One region of the Paenibacillus sp. GP183 genome, then DNA from elsewhere that is predicted to be linked to it. Evidence: predicted binding sites of a transcription regulator. Region 1 holds the regulator's gene; the other holds the start of a gene.
What was found. The regulator Rex, encoded in region 1, represses fermentation and respiration genes when NADH is low (regulators of the CRP and FNR family bind a similar motif). The targets are predictions, from matches to a motif close to TTGTGAAATATTTCACAA.

Region 1 (11,290 bases):
TTCCCTTTTGCCAAAGGAATTTGGTATGCTAGGAAAAGGGGATAACGAAGGGATTGAAGGTATAAAGTGAAATTTGCAGTTTTGGATTTTGAAACGACGGGGAGCCAGGCCGCCGATGAAATTATTCAGGTCGGGCTCGTTATCATAGATGGCTTTGAAATCGTCCACAGGTATACTTCCTTGGTCAATCCGGGGATTTGTATACCTTCTTTGATTACGACTTTAACCGGTATCACGGACGAGATGGTTGAGCATGCACCGGTTCTTGATCAAGTGATGACCGAAATGTTTCCGCTTTTATTTGACTGCGTGCTGGTTGGGCATCATATCCCATTCGATCTGGGATTTTTGCAGAAAGGCTTGATCAGCAGCGGTTTTCCAGCTTTTGAAGGAAGAGTCCTGGATACCATCGATGCGCTGCGCATTTTATTTCCATCGCTTACCAGCTTTCAGCTTGGCATGGTTGCAGGAACCTTCGGGCTTCATCATGACAGACCCCATCAAGCGGATAGCGATGCAGAAGTTACAGCCGAGCTGTGGATCATTTGCATGCAGCGTTTGGTGGGTCTGCCGCTGCTGAGTGTACAAAGATTAAGCCAGATTTTTGAGCCGGATGCCAGTGATTTGGGTTGGTTTATGGATGAAATTCGCGCATTTAAAGAAGCAGAAACAGCTGTAGATATGGACACACATCGATATTTCAGACAATTTACGGTGAATGTTGGAGACTGGGGCGAAGAGGAATCGGAGCGGGAGGAGGAGACGCTAAAGGCTCTGGAGACCCCATTTCCTGATTTTTATAAAGACATAAAAAAGTCTCTTCAAGATAAATTTGAAGTTTATGAAGACCGGGTATCGCAAGAGCAGATGGTTCAAGAGGTTGAGGATTCACTGGAGTCCGAGCAGCATCTGATGATTGAAGCAGGTACCGGGACTGGCAAATCGCTCGGGTATCTAATCCCCTCCCTATACTATGGACTCAAGCATGACAAAAAGGTGATTGTCAGTACACATACGATTAATTTGCAGGAACAGCTGCGCGAGCGGGATATTCCCTTGCTTAGCGAGATATTCCCGGTGCCCTTCCAAGCAGCCGTGCTTAAGGGGAGAAGCCATTATTTGTGCCTGCGCAAATTTGAGAATAAGCTGAGTATGAGAGATTATGAGAATGGCAAAGAGGATCCGATTACTGCGGGGCAGATGGTTGTCTGGCTTGGCGAAACCAAGAACGGGGACGAGGAAGAGATTCATTTTGGCAATAAAGGGCGGCAGTTTTGGCATACGGTCGCCAGCGATACGGATTCTTGCCTGAACAGGCAGTGTCCCTGGTTCAAGAAGTGCTTTTATCACAGGGCTCGAAATGATGCAAATGCAGCTGATTTAGTCATAACCAATCATTCCATGCTGTTTACGGACATGAAAGCGGAAGGCCGGCTGCTTCCGCAATATAAGAATCTGATCATTGATGAGGCTCATCATTTTGAAGAAGTGGCTAGCAAGCATTTGGGGATAGAACTCCATTCTTCGGCGTTTCTTCATACCCTGCAGTGGCTCTATAAGGACAATCGAAGCGGTCAGCTGCCCATGCTGCGCTTCCGGCTGCAAAAGTTTGAGGAGGAAGAGCGAGCGGCTGGATGGTGCCAGGTCATAGATACTCTATATCCAAAGGTTGTACTGATTAAAGAAGAATGGGATCGTTTGAGTGAGAGCCTCTATGAGCTTGTTTCCTCCAAAAGCGATGCCTCCCAATCGGAGTCCGGTCAATTTGTGCTTCGTGTAAGGGAGGATCATCTGCCGCAAATGTGGCCCGAACTTTTGATCATGGAAGAAAGCATTTTCCTGAATGCCAGTGAGATTGTTCGCATTCTTGAAAAGCTGGTTAATGAAATCAAGGATGTCCAGGACAAATATGAAGTACAGAGCTTGATTACAGATTTGGGCGGGATTCTCAAAGAACTCTATGGACACAGAGACGCGCTGCATTTCTTTATGAAAATGACGGATAAGGCTTATGTTTATTGGATGGAAGCCGGAGCTTATTCCAAGTCGAAATCTTTGCAATTGATCAGTGTTCCTACTGATGTCAGCTCACTTCTGCAGCAGCACTTCTTTGACACTAAAGACAGTATTGTGATGACATCGGCGACATTATCCGTGAATCGTTCCTTCCAATACTCGGCCGATCAATTAGGGCTGCAAATTCCCGAGAATGAAGAAAAAGGCGGCAAAGTTCGAACGGTTCAATTGCCTTCACCTTTTAATTATAGAGAGCAAGCGCTTGTTTGTATCCCCAGAGATTTTCCGGGAATCAAGGGTTCCATGGGAGACCAAGTATTTATTAAAGCTCTGATTGACTCTTTAAGTGAGGTAGCTCTAGCTACTCATGGGCGAATGCTTGTATTATTTACTTCAAGCCGAATGCTGAAGCAGATTTATTCTGGTTTGAAGGAACGGCTTCAGCCGCATTCCATCAGTGTTTTGGGGCAAGGCGTGGACAGCGGCAATCGCAGCAAGCTAACGCGGCTGTTCCAGGATAACCATTCCTGTGTTCTGCTGGGCACAAGCTCCTTTTGGGAAGGGGTCGATATCCCGGGAGACGCATTAAGCTGCTTGGCCATTGTAAGATTGCCTTTTCAGCCGCCCAACCATCCTTTAGTTGAGGCCAAAAGCGAGAATATTAAGAAGCGCAATGAGAATCCGTTTATGAAGTTTTCGGTACCGCAGGCGGTCATTCGATTCAAGCAGGGCTTCGGAAGGCTTGTGAGAAGAGCGTCGGATAAAGGCGTTGTCATCATTTATGATACCCGCGTCATAGACACACAGTACGGCAAATATTTCTTGTATTCACTGCCTGGCCCCAAGATCGAGCACATGAATACCGAGCAGATGGTACCAAGAATCCAGGAATGGATGGGTGAAAAAAGCCATGAAAACAATAAAAATATCCGAAGCGGTAGTTCGAAGGCTGCCGATCTACCTGCGGTTTCTGAATGAGCTGACGATGAAAAACATAAATACCGTTTCTTCGCAGGATTTGGGCCTGAAGTTGGACCTGAATCCCGCGCAAATCCGCAAGGATCTGGCTTATTTTGGCGAGTTTGGCAAGAAGGGCATCGGTTACGATGTCGCCTATCTGATTGAGAAAATCCGCCAGATATTGAAGCTGGACAAGCAAATACCAGTAGCCTTGGTCGGAGCGGGAAATTTGGGCCGCGCCTTATGCAATTATAATGCTTATTTAAATGATCAGATGAAAATCGTTGCTGTATTTGATGCTTCACCCGGTAAAGTAGGGGAAACGATCAATAACCTGATCGTACAGCCCATGGAGGAGCTCCGTGAGACGATAAAGAAGCTGAATGTAAGAATCGGGATAATTACGGTTCCTGCATTGGAAGCGCAAAATGTCGCAAATCAGTTCATTGAATCAGGTACCGAGGCCATTCTGAACTTTGCACCCATCAATATTAAGGTGCCGGGCGAAGTCCGCGTGCATCATGCGGATTTCACTACCGAGCTGCAAAGCTTGGCTTATTATCTGGATTGAAGTAGCTTTTAATAATTAGCCTAGCCTACACACTGCCAAGCGTGTAAGGCTAGGTTTTTTTTGTTGAATTTCCATAATGGATTACTCCATGTTTGGCCTCCTTTGTTTCGTGGTAATGACGATTAAAGAGATTGCATTCACATCCAAGTACTGCGGGGGCTGGACATGAATCAGAATGAAGAAGGCAAACAAACACAGGCAACCCAAAAAGCAAAGAAAAAACCCATGCTTAGAACCTTCTTGAAGGTGGTTGGCATCTGCAGCTTGTTCCTCTTTATCGTATTTCTTGCGGCTGGAGGATGGGCTTATAAGACAGCTGTAGCCATGTATGACCATGCGGACATATCCAAGCTGGGCAAGGAACCGCCGAGCCCGACTGTGATTTATGATGTCAATGGCAATGTTGTTACAGAGATTAGCAATTCGCGCATGGAGTACCTGCCCTATGACAAGTTTCCAAAATCGCTCGTAGACGCCATTGTTTCCGTAGAGGATTCACGCTTTTATGAGCATAAAGGTGTGGATTTACAAGGTCTTGGCCGTGCTTTATACACCAATCTGCGAAATCATACGGTGGTGCAGGGGGGAAGTACCATCACCCAGCAATTGGCCAAGCTTATGCTTATTCTTCTGAGCAGTCACTCTCCCGCAAAGTCAATGAGGCCATTGCTGCCGTAAAAATAGAGCAGAACTACAGCAAAAAACAAATATTGGAAATGTATTTGAATTACATATACTATGGCGAAGGAGCATATGGGATTCAGAGGGCTGCACAGATCTATTTTGGCAAAGACGCCTCCGAGCTTACATTGGCTGAATCCGCAATGTTGGCTGGATTACCGAAGGCTCCAAACAACTATTCTCCGGTTGATAATCCCGGTAAAGCCAAAGACCGCCGGAATCTGGTGCTGAATCTGATGGCTGATCAGGGACGCATTACTGCAGATCAGCGCAATAAAGCTACAGCTGAACCCATACGTCTGGCCGACAAATCGATTTTGGCTGAAACGAATAAATACCCTTCCTATGTGGATCATGTCATCCATGAAGCAACCGATAAATTTAAATTAAGTGAACAGGAAGTACTTACCTCCGGCCTCAAGATTTATACAAATCTGGATCCGAAAGTCCAGGATGCCGCTGAATCGGTATACAGCAATCCGAAAATGGTTCCGGAGGACAAGGGTGGACTTCAGAGCGCAATCGCCATCCTTGATGCGAAAACGGGAGCTATTCGCGGATTAGTCAGGGGATTGAGCAAAGATCGCATATTCCGCGGGTTTAATGCGGCAACGCAATTAAAGCGTCAACCCGGTTCATCGCTTAAGCCGATAGTCGCCTATGCACCTGCCCTGATTCAGGGCTTTAAGCCGACTGATTTGATCGACGATGAAGAAACGGACTTTAACGGATATAAGCCAAACAATTACGGAGATAAATTTCATGGTTGGGTAACCATGGAGGAAGCATTGGTTCAATCCTACAACGTACCCGCGGTGGCCATGTTGAAAGAAGTTGGGATTACTAAAGGAATGGATATGGTCAAACAGGCGGGGATTCCTTTGACTTCAGGCGACCGTACCTTCGGCTTGGCGCTTGACGGAATGCAGGAAGGCACTTCTCCGCTTATCATGGCTCAAGCCTACACCATGTTCGCCAATTCCGGTGAGCTGTCCGAGGCATATGCCATTATAAAAATTGTCACACGGAACGGAAAGACTATCAAAGAGGCAGCACCGGTAAATCGCAAGATTTTGGATCCATCCGTCGCTTACACGATGACGACTATGCTGCAGAAGGTTGTAACTCAAGGAACTGGGATGAATGCGAATATGAACTGGCCGGTAGCCGGTAAAACCGGAACGACGCAGCTACCCGATGCAGCGGAATTTAAGGACAAGAAAGTAAACCAGATAGACGGTTCCAAGGACGCATGGTTCGTCGGATATACACCGGAGCTGGTGGCTGCAGTTTGGCTGGGCTATACAAATACCAATCGGGATCATTATTTGACAACAACCGGAGGCAAGTACCCGGCGGCGATCTTTAAGGAAGTGATCAGCCAGGTTGTGAAGGATAAGCAAGCCACTGCCTTCGCTATGCCCAACGGGTATCGATTGCCGGATGGCGAGATTAAGCGGATCAATCCATCAGCGGAATATCTCGCGACGATGATGGCCTTTGCAAAGCAGGATGCGCCAACGGTATCTAAAGATGTACTGACGCCGATCAACACAGGATCGGCAAGCCCGTCACCAAGCGTCAGCCCGATTACGGGGACTCCGACACAGATGCCTGACAACGGCGGAGGGGTTGGAGCTAGTGCGGGAGCTGGCGCAAGTACGGGAGCCGGTGCGGGAACGGGCGCAGGTACGGGAAGCGGGGAAGGAGCGGGGGGCGCAGGAGCAGGTGCGGGAGCAGGAAGCGGTACGGGACTAGGCGCCGCGGCGTCAGCTACACCGCTAGCGACACCGTCGGCGACACCGAAGCCATCTGCGGCGCCGACGAATACGCCTGTGGCGTCGCCTCCGCCAGCGTCAACAACGCCGAAAGCCTCGACCTCACCGAAGCCTTCGGCGACACCGGTGCCATCGGGCGTGAGCGCCAGCAGTTCGGCGCCAAGCAGCACACCTGGCGGCAATGTCCGCTGAGAAACAGCAAACATACAAAAGGGCTATTCCAAAGGCCATGAAAATGGCAGATGGAACGCCCTTTTTTGTTAGACTTTTGCTTTCATAGCATGTGGCTCTTCTCGCAGAGGCTCCAATTTCTTGCTTCGAAAAAAAGGCGTAAAATACATCTAAATCACCCGATAATAAATGGTCCTACATTAGTAGTGTGTAAAATACGGCTTAATTCATAGTTTTCTACCAATCTTCTCAATATTTCGTGCGATTAGGACGTAAGATACGTCTTATTCCGAAAGTTACCCTATAAATCTCCATTAGTAGACGTAAAATACGTCTTATCACAATCAAGCTACTGTTACCACCATCCCATACCTCACCTTTAGCCGCCTTAACCCAAACTTTATACCGTCGTTGCCTATCTATCCCCCTTGTTGATCCTCATGAGTAACGAAGAACAACAGTTTCCAGAATATTGGCTACGTCTTCGCAGGCGTCGGTGGTTTGTTCCAAGCGTTCATATATTTCTTTCAGGTTAAAATCCTGGTAAGGGTCTCTTTTAGCCAGGAAAATTTGTCGGATTCCTTCACGCATCAAACGGTCACCTTCATTTTCAAGGCTGTTGATGATCACTGTATGCTCGGTTATTTGCATATATTTTTTCTTGGAGAGCAGCTTGAATGCATCGAGAATATGTTGGCATGAGGACACAAGGACAGCCGAAAATTCTTTCATGACATCATCAGAGCTGTCAATATTCAAGTAATCAAACCGGGCAATTGCAGCTTCGACCCCATCCGTCACATCATCCAGCTTAGAGGCCAGCTCCATGATATGTTCGCTGTCCAGAGGCGTTTTGAACCCTTTATTATTTAAACCTTTGAAAATTTGATGTGTGATGGAATCGGCTTTGTGCTCCAAATTCCTAATGGTTTCCACATAAGCTGTTGGCGGCTTTTCTCCCATCATCGCAATCCGGAACATTTGCGCGGATTCAAGCGCAATTTCTGCGGCTTGGATCAGCAATTGGAGAAAATCAGTTTCTTCTTTTCTGGCAAAGATTGGGGTCATTTCGGCCTCCTTAAAATGTTCGGCAGAGTACTTACTAATCTTCATGCATCTGCTGAGTATTTAATAAACTTTACATAATATTCATAAATTTGTACTCAAAAACAATCAAAAATATGTAGAAAACTCACAATCTTAAAAATATCATAACATTTTGGTAATGTATAAGGGAATTCTTGATTTTACAGGCGTGAAGTTGTACATTGGAAAAGATGATATTTTGAGCCAAGTCGCGCGCAGAGAGAGGTCTATACATACCATGAAAAAAACTTTAATTACGAACGGTATTTTCGTTACGGTAGATGAAACAGCCCCTTTGATAAAAGGCTGTATGGTTATAGAGGGTAATCGCATCGCCTATCTAGGCGACCATATTCCCGAGCCGATTGAGCAATATGATGACGTAGTGAACGGCAGCAATAAGCTGTATATGCCTGGTTTGGTTAACACACATGGACATGCGGCTATGTCTTTGCTGCGCGGCTATGGTGACGATCTGGCGCTGCAAATTTGGCTAGAAGAAAAAATGTGGCCGATGGAAGCCAAATTTTCGGCTAATGATGTTAAGTGGGCAACCTTACTGTCGATTCTGGAAATGGTTAAAGGCGGAACAACGACTTTTGTGGATATGTATGATCATATGAATGAGGTAGCCAAGGCCGTGGAGCAATCCGGAATGCGGGGAAGCTTGTGTCGCGGAGTCATTGGAATATGTCCTCCGGATATTCAGGATGCCAAGCTGAAGGAAGCGACGGAATTTGCCAAAGAATGGCATGGTGCTGCAGATGGCCGAATTACAACCATGATTTCACCGCATTCTCCATATACTTGCCCGCCTGATTATATTGAAAGGTTCGTGCAGGCAGCGCATGATTTGAATTTACCTATACATACGCATATGTCCGAAACGTCGCGTGAGGTATTTTTTAATGAGCAGCAATACGGTTTAAGACCAGCTGCGCATTTGGAAAAGTGTGGAGTGTTTACCAGACCGACTCTGATAGCTCACGGCGTTCATTTGACAGACGATGAGATTGCTATTCTGGCTGCGCATAAAGTGAATGTATCTCATAATCCCGGCAGCAATCTTAAGTTGGCGAGCGGGATCGCTCGTGTGCAGGATCTTCAGCTTGCTGGAGTAAAGGTTTCCCTAGGTACGGATTCGGCAGCATCCAACAACAATTTGGATATGTTTGAAGAAATGCGCTTAGCTGCGCTAATTCACAAAGGTGCGACCGGAGATCCGCTCGCGATCCCAGCCAAAGAAGCTTTGAAGATGGGAACTCTTACCGGAGCTGAGTCTCTTTGGCTCGAGAATTTGGGGCAACTAAAGCCTGGAATGAGAGCCGATTTTATCGCGCTTGATCTGGATCAACCGCATTTTCTGCCCAAAACGGATTTTGTTTCACATATTGTTTACTCGGCGTCAGCCAAAGATGTGACTGATGTGTGTGTAGATGGTCAATGGATTGTCCGCGGAGGCGAATGCCTGACTCTGGATGAGGAACGAATCAAACGTGAATTCGAGCTTTGCTTTGACAAACTGATTGGTTAGGAGCTGAAACAACTTGACTTGGAGAAGAGTAACGGTTATCGGTATTTTCATCCTGGTCACTTTGATTTTTTTTCTCAGCCGTTTCTATATGAACGTTCAGCATGAGCATTGGGCCGATGGAGCTTCCGCGGTTGAAACCGCCTATCAGAAGTCTATTTTGGCAAAAGCTACTAAGGTTGAAGCTTTCTATGGTGACAAACCTATGAAAATTATTTTCGGAGAAGATAAAATCGGCCAAAAGGTGATCGTGTGGGTTTCAGATAATGACGTTCATTCTGAAATGGCGGCAGAAGGATTTACTGAGGAGCAAGTGCGCACTATGGTACTGAAGAAAGATCCGAGTATTGAGTTGCTCCGCGTGATGCCTGGTATGATTGAAGGCAAATATATTTGGGAAGTTTTTTATAAAAAGAAGCTGGATACAGGTACCCGATACTTCTATGATTATTACAATTTTCAAGATGGGACATATTTAGATACGTATCGACTCAGCCTGCATTAGGCTGAGTTTTATTTTTTGCCACAGATTTCTTTCACAATCGTATAGAAAATGTGATATACTCTTTGTATATAAAAAAGATGTTTAAAATCTGATAGAAAGGGGTACATGGCTGATGAAATTGCGTCCTATGCCCATAATTATAAGTGTCGTCGTTTCTGCCGTAGTTTTATTCGGAGGATGGTTTGCCTATAACAGTTATGCCATGGAGCAACCCCTGACCGATATTGCGAATAAGGCTCCTGGTGTGGAAAGCTCCACAACAAACCTGAGCAGCACTCAAGTATTGCTGGAGTTAAAACTAAAGCAGGATGCCAATCTTCGTGAAATTGTACAACAAATTTCAAAACAAGGTTCCACTATTATAGGTCAGCGTGAGCTGGTCGTTCGTGTAACCGGACAATCGTCACCCGAGCTGGATGCATGGTGGTCCAAAGCTCTCTTCGATGTAGCACAAGCCATGGAAACCAAACAATATGCCAATATTCCAATTACTCTGCAAGCTAAAGCTGCTTCGGTGAGTGGATTAACGGTAGATACACAAATGGACAGTAAGTATGTTTATGTGCGTATAAATAAAGGGACAAGCAGTAAATTCATTATGCTGCCTCGAGTGTCCGGTAAGATTGGGGTGTGGCCTAATGAGTAAGCTGGGAAAAGAGATTTTCATCGGGTTTCTACCGGTATTATTAATATTTCTTATTTTTATAGGTGTGAACATCATGCCTGTTTTGTTTACTGGATTGTTGGCTTTTACTATCTACTATATGCTTCGCAGCCGCTCCGTCCCAGGGATAAGTACATCAAATGAACGGAAAGCGAAAGGCCGGACTCCTTCGTTCTTAAATTTTGATCAAATCGGCGGTCAGGATCGGGCCAAGAAAGAACTGATGGAGGCTCTTGATTTTTTGATTAAGCACGAGCAGATCAAGAAGCTGGGAATTCGTCCGCTGAAAGGAATTTTGCTGACCGGTCCTCCGGGAACGGGCAAAACCTTAATGGCTAAAGCTGCCGCCCATTATACGAACTCTGTATATTTGGCCGCTTCAGGAAGCGAATTCGTAGAGATGTATGTGGGGGTTGGAGCCAGCCGTATACGTGATCTATTTAGGGAAGCACGTTCCAAAGCTCAAAAAGAAGGCAAAGAGAGCGCGATTATTTTTATTGATGAAATTGATGTCGTCGGAGGCAAACGAGATGGCGGACAGCAGCGTGAGTATGACCAGACACTGAATCAATTGTTAACTGAGATGGATGGCATTCATACGGATGACGCGCCTCGCATCTTGATCATGGCGGCAACCAACCGGAAGGAAATGCTGGACAGCGCCCTGCTGCGCCCGGGCCGATTTGATCGTCATATCGATGTTGAGCTGCCTGATAAGAAAGGCCGTTTATCTATCCTGGGTATTCATATGAAGAATAAACCGCTCGCTGAAGGTACCGTCCTCGAAAAGGTGGCAGATCAAACCTTTGGCTTCTCCGGTGCCCAACTGGAAGGTGTTTTGAATGAAGCTGCGATATATGCACTGCGTGAAGAAAAATCACTGATCGAGCAGAAGCATCTGGCTGACGCCATCGATAAAGTGATGATGGGGGAACGCACGGACCGGGAGACGAATGAAGAGGAAAAGCAGCGAGTAGCCTACCATGAGCTTGGACATGCTATCGTAGCAGAGCTCGTTCGCCCGGGATCCGTTGCGCAGGTGACTGTAACTCCGAGAGGGAAAGCGCTCGGTTATGTGCGTCATAATCCGCAGCAGGATCAATATTTGTACACGAAGGAACAAATTGAACAGCAAATCATGATCGCACTTGGAGGCTCAGTCGCCGAAGAGATGTTTTACGGAGGACGGAGCACGGGTTCTCGCAATGACTTCGATCAGGCACTGCTGATGGTTCGCAACATGATAGACTGCGGCTTGACATCGCTGGGCATCGTGGAACGGGAAATGGTTCCCAAGGAAGAGCTGATGAAGGAAAACGCCGCAATC
Region 2 (3,765 bases), 830 kb from region 1:
CCGGTTGGTATTTGGCCAGGAATTTACCGGACAAGTCTCCAATTAAAGCGGTTGAAATTGAGAATATGAGTGCAGCTGTCATAGTGAGCTTGAGCGCTTTGCGGTGGTAGAGATTGTTGCGTTTTTTGAGCAGAGAGTAAGCAGCAATAGCGGCCAAGATAAAGGCACAGGTCATGTAGGAGGAAGCCAGCACGTGAGAGACCTTCGTCGGTGTAGCCGGATTGAACATCGCCACAAGCGGCTGAATATCTGTAATGGCGCCGTCTTTGAGCTTGAAGCCTTGCGGCATATTCATGAACGCGTTCACGGTTGTGATGAAAAAGGCGGACATCGACGAACCGATGATGACGGGAATCACGAGCAGGAAGTGAGTGATCGGTTTTTTGAAGCGATCCCAGGTGTACAGGTAGATCCCAAGAAAGATCGCCTCAAAGAAGAAGGCGAAGGTTTCCAAAAACAGCGGCAGCGCGATAGCCTGACCGGCAATCCGCATGAAGCTTGGCCACAGCAAGCTGAGCTGCAAGCCTATGGCCGTGCCGGTGACAACGCCGACGGCGACGGTGATCACAAAGCCGCGCGCCCAGCGGCGAGCCATCAGCGTGTAGTAAGGATCGCCCCGCCGGATGCCCGTCCATTCGGCCAGTGCGATCATGATCGGAACGCCGACCCCGATGGTCGCGAAAATGATGTGAAACCCGAGCGTCAGCTCCGTCAGCATGCGGCTGTAAAGCACCGGATCGTAAGCCATGCAGATCAACTCCTTTAGATGCTAATCTTTATTAATCGTAATGGATACACGTGAAACGCTTATGAAAAAAGGTGGCGGATAAACGAAAGAAGCATGACGGCAGCCACGACCATACATACGATGATCAGTGCTTTTTCCTGTTTTTTGAATTTATCCATCGAGGTCACCTGCCATTAAGGAAATAGTGGAGATATCTATTATATTACACGTTTTAATTGAAAGTATGTGATTAAATTCACAACAATTGTGATAGAGGATTGAACAGTGTATTACAAAGTTGTGAAATGAAAAAAAATGATGTAGATAATTAGAGATCTTTAATGATAAATAGAGTCCTTTAACTAGTGATTAAGTTGTTTAATGGTTGTAAGAGTTCTTTAATGAAGTTTGCAAAAGTAAACGGAATGCCCCTAACTTGACAGGGCGGGGGTCACTATTCAGGAGTAGTGGATGGATCCACTTTCACGCGGCAGCTGATTAGCATCTTCCGTGGAACAATGCAAAAAAAACGGCCTCTGTTCGCATCATTTGCGAAAGGGCCGTTCTTCGTTTTTCTCTGGGTAAATAGGGGTCATACATCTAAATTTCCAGGACTTTCCGCATATATGGCGTCGAGGTTGCCGCGGAATTGATCGTTTCTTGCTTTATTGCGCGATATTGAGATAAACTGCAAAGGAGGAGGGATCATTGTGGGTATAAACAGTAGCATTAAAATTGGACCACCTCGATTCGGGATTGCCGTTCACGCCCTTATTTGGCTTGCGCAAAGCGGCGGAGCGTTATCCAGCGTGGTCATTGCCAAAAAAGTGAATTCCCATGCGACTTTTCTCCGAAGGGTTTTGATACAGCTTGCTCAAGCAAGTATTGTTGAAGCAAGAGAAGGACGTGATGGGGGATATAGTTTGCTACGTGATCCGAATCATATTACCCTTGCGGATATTTTCTTGGCTGTAGATGATTCGGCTTGCGTTGAGCAGGAAATGAATATAGATTGCGGAATCGAGGGTAAGAAGCGAGGTACGAGAATGGAAGCATGCTGCGAATCGGAAACGCAAGCAGGTTGTGGTACCTACGCGAAAGAGCTTGAAATGCGGCTTCTATCCATTAAGGAGGAAATACAAAAGCAGACAATTATGCTGCTTAATCAGCACACATTAGCAGAAGTGATGAAAGATATCGATTTCACCTAGTCAATTTTTTCTTTTCCCGCTTGCAATGTATCTTCACAACCCTTATACTGTGTCTGAGTGGATTGCAGTTAAATTGTAACTGCATTTTATTTCACTTCATACTGTGCTTAGTTATATTGCAGTATGGCATTTGCAAATGAACAGGCGCCGTTCATTGTATATGCAAAATTAAGTGATTTTTTTGAGGTTAACTGCACTTTATTTATTTAGGGCAGATTAGTTTATAAGTAGGCTTAATCAAGCCTTGCGCTCATCAGCTGGTACATTGGAGGAGTATCCTCGCTGTTTGTATGACGGCCGTAACGTGTATTTTAGCTTCATTATTCGGAGACACATAGCCGGTTTCGTTCAATCTTTTAACACAAGGAGGATTTTACTAATGGATTCCAAACAATTTAACGAACAATTGCCATACAGATATGACTTGATGTCAGAACCGCAAGCTCGTATTCAAACGCTTCTCGATGAACTGGTTCATAGCGGGACTGAAAAGGGCTTGCAAGTTGCCGTGTACTTGGATGGCAAGCTGGTTATTGACGCATGGGCCGGAATTGCAGATGACACAACTAAGCAGCCCGTGACTGGTATACGCTTTTTACCGTTTACTCATCAGGTAAAGGGATTGTTTCAACCGTCATTCATCAATTAGCTGAAGCAAGAATGCTAGATTACGATGTGCCTGTTTCTTTTTATTGGCCAGAATTCGCGGCGCATGGTAAAGAGAGCATCACGGTCCGCGACGTTTTAACCCATCAGGCTGGCATACCTCAGATGCCTAGAGGGGTAACCCCTGAGATGGTATGCGATTGGGACTTCATGATTAAAGCAATTGAAAAACTTAAACCACTTTGGACGCCCAAAACGAAAACCGGCTACCATGCCTTAACGCAGGGATGGATTTTAGGTGAAGTTGCTCGTCAAGTAGACGGTAGATCACTCGCTCAAATTGTCCAGGAGGAAATTTGTATGCCTTTAGGAATGACGGATTTGTATTTCGGTATACCGAAAGAAATGGAGTCGCGCATCGCGCGAATTGGTAGCGAATTTCTGATGGGCGATGCCTTTTCGGAAGGGCATTTGATAAATCAGGTTATTCCAAAGGGAATGGAGCCTGGCAGCGAATTCTGGAACCGCTCGGATATTCGACAAGCTTCAATACCCGGTGCAGGGGCTATTGTAAGCGCGCGCGCTCTTGCTCGCCATTATGCTGCACTTTGTGGTGAGGGTGTTGACGGATTACGGCTTCTGCCACCGGAGCGGACTCGAATTGCTGCTACACTCCAAACGGAAGAACCGGATGTCGTCATGTTTGATAGTCCTGTTCGGAAAGGTCTTGGTTATTGGCTCGGAGGACCGCTCTCTCCGATGGGAGATTACGTTGGGGTATTCGGACATGAGGGCTCCGGAGGTTCAATTGGTTTCGCTGATCCTGAGAACCGATTTGCTCTAGCTTTGACGAAAAATAAGTTGACCTGGGGTCCCGGGGATGAAGCTACGGATAGACGAGTAATACGCGCAGTGCGCGAATCTCTGAGTATTTCGGGAAAAAACACGTAAAAATGAGGTGTAGTTATGAATCAAAGAAAGTTTAATCCTGAACTTATAGCCAAGCTTGAAAGCCCGGAACGAAGAGCTTTGTTTCCTGCGGAAACCTTGCTTAGCCTACTTGATGTGAACGGTACCGTATCGGTATTGGATATCGGAGCAGGTACTGGATACTTTGCTATTCCTGCCGCCGCACAGACAGAGGGCGTGGTTTATGCTCTTGATGTGGAACCGAGTATGCTTGAGGTGATTGAAAGTAAAGCGGAGAAAGGAAACCTGACA

Region 2: the regulator Rex is predicted to act here: its motif matches at 972-989, upstream of BLV33_RS10860 (cytochrome ubiquinol oxidase subunit I).

Annotation. Positions count from the first base shown of each region.
Region 1 is NZ_FNSW01000001.1:1,352,992-1,364,281, reverse strand. It holds gene dinG (ATP-dependent DNA helicase DinG) at 67-2,994, shown strand; gene BLV33_RS06715 (redox-sensing transcriptional repressor Rex) at 2,927-3,547, shown strand; partial or broken gene BLV33_RS30635 (biosynthetic peptidoglycan transglycosylase) at 3,713-4,407, shown strand; gene BLV33_RS29895 (transglycosylase domain-containing protein) at 4,465-6,198, shown strand; gene BLV33_RS06705 (DUF47 domain-containing protein) at 6,616-7,245, opposite strand; gene BLV33_RS06700 (amidohydrolase) at 7,502-8,797, shown strand; gene BLV33_RS06695 (cell wall elongation regulator TseB-like domain-containing protein) at 8,811-9,299, shown strand; gene BLV33_RS06690 (hypothetical protein) at 9,412-9,945, shown strand; gene BLV33_RS06685 (AAA family ATPase) at 9,938-11,290, shown strand, end outside.
Region 2 is NZ_FNSW01000001.1:2,182,166-2,185,930, reverse strand. It holds gene BLV33_RS10860 (cytochrome ubiquinol oxidase subunit I) at 1-748, opposite strand, end outside; gene BLV33_RS10855 (Rrf2 family transcriptional regulator) at 1,438-1,938, shown strand; gene BLV33_RS10850 (serine hydrolase) at 2,318-2,587, shown strand; gene BLV33_RS10845 (serine hydrolase domain-containing protein) at 2,560-3,495, shown strand; gene BLV33_RS10840 (class I SAM-dependent methyltransferase) at 3,511-3,765, shown strand, end outside.